DNA from 2 places in the Agromyces sp. Y558 genome. Region 2 is predicted to be linked to the other one. Evidence: predicted binding sites of a transcription regulator. Region 2 holds the regulator's gene; the other holds the start of a gene.
The links. Region 2 encodes HrcA, which represses chaperone genes, less so after heat shock. Its sites were predicted from a motif close to TTNGCACTCGNNNNNNNCGAGTGCNAA; they were not measured.

Region 1: a site for HrcA is predicted at 1,950-1,976, ahead of groL (chaperonin GroEL). Genes of this name have one in related genera too.

What each region holds. Positions count from the first base shown of each region.
Region 1 covers NZ_JCAIUH010000004.1:61,515-64,445, reverse strand. The annotation lists gene AC1C2T_RS17810 (LytR C-terminal domain-containing protein) at 1-341, shown strand, start outside; gene AC1C2T_RS17805 (cold-shock protein) at 547-750, shown strand; gene AC1C2T_RS17800 (DUF3048 domain-containing protein) at 841-1,896, shown strand; gene groL (chaperonin GroEL) at 2,022-2,931, shown strand, end outside.
Region 2 covers NZ_JCAIUH010000003.1:188,258-191,188, reverse strand. The annotation lists gene AC1C2T_RS15675 (16S rRNA (uracil(1498)-N(3))-methyltransferase) at 1-144, opposite strand, end outside; gene dnaJ (molecular chaperone DnaJ) at 157-1,257, opposite strand; gene hrcA (heat-inducible transcriptional repressor HrcA) at 1,313-2,335, opposite strand; gene AC1C2T_RS15660 (DUF4870 domain-containing protein) at 2,548-2,931, shown strand, end outside.

The DNA.
Region 1 (2,931 bases), on a different contig from region 2:
CGTCGCCGAGCCCGGAACCCGTCGTCACCGCCGAGCCGGTGGTCGCTCCCGACATCCCGGTGCTCGTGCTGAACGGCACGGCCACGTCGGGGCTCGCGGCACAGGCGCAAGAGGCCCTCGTCGCCAACGGTGTGCCGGTGGGTTCCACCGCGAACGCGAGCGACGACACGCTGACCGAGACCGTCGTCTACTACGCGACCCCCGAGCTCGAGGGTGCTGCTCGAGGCGTCGCGCAGTTCTTGCCCGAAGCAGATGTGCGGATGTCGGACCAGTTCGTGGCCACGGGCAACCAACTCGTCGTGGTGCTCGGATCCGACTACGCGGAGGCCACGGCGGGCTGACTGGCGATCCAATCGTTGCCATTCCGAGACCTCTCGCCCGGTCCCTCCTCTTGTGCCCGCACGTCTCGACGTGAGTATCTGGACTCGGTCGCTCTATCCCGTGTGAACGCCCGGCGCCGTCCCGGTGCCCCGTCAGCACGAACGAGGGGCCCGGTACAGGCGACAGGCACGTGCTGATCGACACACGGCAACATGGGAGCAACGCATGGCGAACGGAACCGTCAAGTGGTTCAACGCTGAAAAGGGCTATGGATTCATCACCGTCGATGAGGGGGGCCAAGACGTCTTCGTCCACTACTCCGCGATCGACATGTCCGGCTACAAGGTGCTCGAAGAGGGCCAGCAGGTCGTGTTCGAGGTCGGCACGGGTTCGAAGGGCCCTCAGGCCGAGGCGGTCCGCCTCGCTTGAGCCGGTTCCACCTGATCCGCCCGGTATGTCGCAGTGGGTCCGTGGCGTGCCGCAGGCCGACTCCGATGCCCGCCCGACTACGCTGAGCGCATGGCAGCGCGGGCCCGGCCGGCACCGCTTCGGCGGGCAGCGGCGTTCGCCGTGCTCGCCTCGGCGGTGGTCATGCTCGTCGGGTGCCAGTCATCGGCGTCCGGCTCCGGCCCGCAGCCCGGCGGAGTGACGGCGCGTCCCGCGGGTGATTCGTCTGCGGTGGCCGTGGCGTTCGCGCCGCTTCGAGGCACGGCGGCGGATGCTGCGGGGCTCGCCCACCCCTCGCTCGCAGTGAAGATCGACAACCACGAAGAGGCTCGGCCGCAAGTCGCGCTGAATCGAACCGACATCGTCTTCGAGGAGCTCGTCGAGGGCGGCATCACCAGGTACCTCGCGGTCTGGCATTCGGATGTCCCCGACGAGGTCGGCCCCGTGCGCTCGATTCGTCCGATGGATCCCGACATCGCGACGCCGTTCGGCGGCATCATCTCGTATTCGGGCGGGCAGGAGCAGTTCGTCGAGATGATGATGGCGACGCCGCTCCTCAACATCGTCTTCGACTACGACGACACCGGTCTCTTCTCCCGGGCCGACGAGCGGCCGGGGCCGCACGACGTGATCCTCCGTGCCGGCGAGGCGGTTGCACGAAACGCGTCTCTCACGCCGCCGCCCATGCAGTTCGTGTACGGCGCGGCGGATCCGTTGGCTGCGCCGGCCCTCGCTGCGGCCCCGACGTCGCGGATCGACCTCGTGTTCTCCGATGCGCGCTTCCCGGCATGGGAGTGGGATGGCGGGGCATCCGTGTGGTTGCGTTCGCAGGAGGGTTCGGCCGATCTCGAGGCGTCGGGGGAGCGCGTGCGGGCGACGAACGTCGTGACGCTGCGCGTCGGAATCGACGACGACACGTACGAGGACATTCCGAAGACGATCCTGATCGGCTCGGGCGAGGCCTGGGTCTCGGTTGGGGGCCGCACAGCGCATGGCACCTGGTCGAAGGATGCCGCGGCGTCGCCGATCACCCTCACCGCCGATGACGGCTCGCCGTTGCGCCTCGCCCCCGGCAACACATGGGTGGAGCTCGTGCCGAACGAGGGTTCGGCGAGCTTCACGCCCTGAGCGGACAGCCTCGCGCTCGCTTGCACTCCCGACGGTCGAGTGCCAGAATCGTCTTAGCACTCACTCGTTTTGAGTGCTAACCCAACGAATCTTTGAAGACGTCCGGGAAAGGACGAGAGAAACACATGGCAAAGATCATTGCTTTCAACGAGGAGGCCCGTCGCGGCCTCGAGCGTGGCCTCAACACGCTTGCCGACGCGGTGAAGGTGACCCTCGGCCCGCGCGGCCGTAACGTCGTGCTCGAGAAGAAGTGGGGCGCGCCCACGATCACGAACGACGGCGTGTCGATCGCCAAGGAGATCGAGCTCGACGACCCGTACGAGAAGATCGGTGCCGAGCTCGTCAAGGAGGTCGCCAAGAAGACCGACGACGTCGCCGGTGACGGCACCACGACCTCGGTCGTGCTCGCCCAGGCGCTCGTGCGCGAGGGCCTTCGCAACGTCGCAGCAGGCGCCGACCCCATCTTGCTGAAGCGCGGCATCGAGAAGGCCGTCGCGGCCGTCGAGACCGAGCTCCTCGCGAACGCGAAAGACGTCGAGACGAAGGAAGAGATCGCCGCAACGGCTTCGATCTCGGCCGGCGACGAGCAGATCGGTGCTCTCATCGCCGAGGCGATCGACAAGGTCGGCAAAGAGGGTGTCGTCACCGTCGAGGAGTCGAACACCTTCGGCACCGAGCTCGAGCTGACCGAGGGCATGCGCTTCGACAAGGGCTACCTGTCGGCGTACTTCGTCACCGATCCCGACCGTCAGGAAGCGGTCTTCGAAGACCCCTACATCCTGATCGTCAACGGCAAGGTCTCGAACATCAAAGACCTGCTGCCGATCGTCGACAAGGTCATCCAGACCGGCAAGCAGCTCCTGATCATCGCTGAAGACGTCGACGGCGAGGCCCTGGCCACGCTGATCGTCAACAAGATCCGCGGCATCTTCAAGTCGGTCGCCGTCAAGGCTCCCGGCTTCGGCGACCGCCGCAAGGCGCAGCTGCAGGACATCGCGACGCTCACCGGCGGCCAGGTCATCTCGGAAGAGGTCG
Region 2 (2,931 bases):
GCCGTCGCCGATCGCGATGCGCTCGCCCGTTCGCACCCTTGAGACGGTCACGGCGTGCCGCGCCTCGTCTCCGGAGAGCGCGACGGTGCCGCCGGATACGACGGTCGCGAGGTCGAGCGATTCGCCGAGGTAGAGGTGACTCACCGGGGCATCCGCCTAACCGAGGAACCGGTCACGCAGCCGGGCGAAGATGCCCTGCTGGAAGTGGCTGAGTTCAGGCTCGGGCGCCTTCTTCGAGGCTGCGAACTGCTGCATGAGCTCGCGTTCCTTCGAGGAGAGCCTCGTGGGGGTGACGATCTGCACGCCGACCTTCAGGTCGCCGCGGCCTGCACCGCGCAGCCGCGTGACGCCTCGGTCTTTCACGGTGAGGATCTCGCCACTCTGGAGCCCTGCCTTCAGCTCGAGCTCGACGTCGCCGTCGAGCGCGGGGATGTTGGCCGTCGTGCCGAGGACCGCGTCGGTCATCGCGACCTCGAGTGTGCACAGCAGGTCATCGCCGTTGCGGCTGAACACCTCATGGTTCTTGACCTTGATCTCGAGATACAGGTCGCCGTTCGGACCGCCGGCGGGGCCGGCCTCGCCGGAGCCCGGCATCTGGAGGCGCACGCCGGTGTCGACACCGGCGGGGACATCGACCGGCACCGTTCGACGCGCACGCACGCGGCCCTGCCCCTGGCAGGTCACGCACGGCGTCGCGATGATCGTGCCGTAGCCGCGGCAGGTGCCGCAGGGGCTCGAGGTCATGACGTTGCCGAGCAACGAACGCACCGAGCGCTGGATCGATCCGGTGCCATGGCAGATGTCGCAGGTGACGGGCGAGGTGCCCGGCTGGCAGCACGAGCCGTGGCACGTCTCGCACGTGACCGCCGTGTCGACCTCGATGTCGCGGTGCGTGCCGAAGATCACCTCTTCGAGGCCCACCTCGACCCTGATGAGCGCGTCTTGACCGCGCTCCCGCCTCGATCTCGGGCCGCGGCTCTGTTGGCCGGCCCCGAAGAACGTCTCGAAGATGTCGCCGAAGCCGCCGAAGTTCTGACCGCCGCCGAAGCCGCCCTGACCTCCGTGGTCGTACTGCTCGCGCTCCCGGGCATCGGAGAGCACGTCGTACGCGTGCGTGACCTCTTTGAATCGCTCGGATGCCTCGGCGCCCGGGTTGACGTCGGGGTGGAGCTCCCGGGCGAGACGACGGTACGCCTTCTTGATCTCGTCGGGTGTGGCGTCGCGCGAGACGCCGAGGACCTCGTAATGGTCGGCCACGGAGGGCATGTCCTTTCGATTGCCGGATGCCGGTCGGGTGCGACGGGCGGCGGGTTCAGCTCTCGCCGAGCGTGCGGGAGAGGTAGCGTGCGACGGCGCGAACGGCCGCCATGCTGGTGGAGTAGTCCATGCGGGTGGGCCCGACGATGCCGAGTCGCGAGATATCGCGCCCGGGAATCGCGAAGGCGCTCGAGACGACCGAGGTCTCGCCGAGTCCGAACGACGCATTCTCGCGCCCGATGCGCACGGTCACCGCATGCTCATCGGTCGCCATCTCGCCGAAGAGCTTCAGCAGGGTGACCTGCTCCTCGATCGCCTCGATGACGCCGAGGATCGATCCGGCGAAATCCTGCTCGGTGCGTACGAGGTTCGCTGCCCCGGCCACGACGAGGCGCTCGGTGCGCTGCGCGCGCGCCTGCTCGGCGAGCGTCGTCGCGAGCGTGTGCAGCACAGCGGCGTGCCGCTGGTCGGCGCTGTCGATCTCGCCCGAGAGCGCCTCAGCGGCATCCGCCATCGCCCGGCCCCCTGCGATCTTGTTCAGCCGCGCCCGCAGCGCATCGAGTGTGCGCTCGTCGACCGGCTCCTCGAGTTCGGCGAGGCGCTGCTCGACCTGGCCCGAGTCGGTGATGAGGATGCAGAGCACCCGATCGGGTGCGAGGGAGACGAGTTCGACGTGACGCACGCGGTCACTGCCGAAGCTCGGGTATTGCACGACCGCGAGTTGTTTGGTGAGCTGGGCGATGAGGCGCACGGTGCGGGCCAGCAGTTCGTCGAGGTCGCTGGACTCGCCGAGGAACGTCTCGATCGCCTGACGCTGGGCAGAGGTCAGCGGGCGCACGTCGGTGAGCTGGTCGACGAAGACCCGGTAGCCCTTATCGGTCGGGATGCGACCCGAAGACGTGTGCGGAGCTGCGATCAGCTCTTCTTCTTCGAGGAGGGCCATGTCGTTGCGGATCGTCGCTGCAGACACCCCGAAGGCATGCCGCTCGACGATCGTCTTCGACCCGACGGGCTCGCGTGATGCGACGTAGTCCTGAACGATCACGCGCAGCACTGCGAGGCTGCGTTCGGAGACCATGACCCTCGCTTCCGTCTGACGCTGAGCACTCATTCTGAGACTTAGCACTCGTTCTGAGTGAGTGCCAATCATATCGCGACATCCTGCGACGAGGCCGTTGCCAGCAGCGGGGCGACGGCGCTAGCTTATGGGTATCCCGCGAGTCACCCTTGGATGCGATCTTCCCATCGCGCGAGACGCGGTTCACCCGAGAACCCCGAAAGGCACCCGCCATGACCGATCCGAACTCACCTGCACCCGATCAGAACGTTCCGCCCGCCCAACCCGTCGCCGCTGCACCGCTCGCACCCGATCAAGACGTGCAGTGGGGTTCGTTCGCGCACCTCGGCGGCATCCTCGGATTCCTGCCGGCCCTCATCATCTGGCTCGTCTTCAAAGACCGGGGCTCCTTCACGAACACCGAGGCGAAAGAGGCGCTGAACTTCCAGATCACGATCCTCATCGCCTACGTGGTCGGCTGGATCCTGACGTTCATCCTCATCGGCGTCCTCGTCGTGTGGCTGGCATGGATCGTGAGCGTCGTCTTCTCGATCATCGCGTTCCTCAAGACGAAAGACGGCCAGCACTACCGCTACCCGTTCGCGATCCGCCTCATC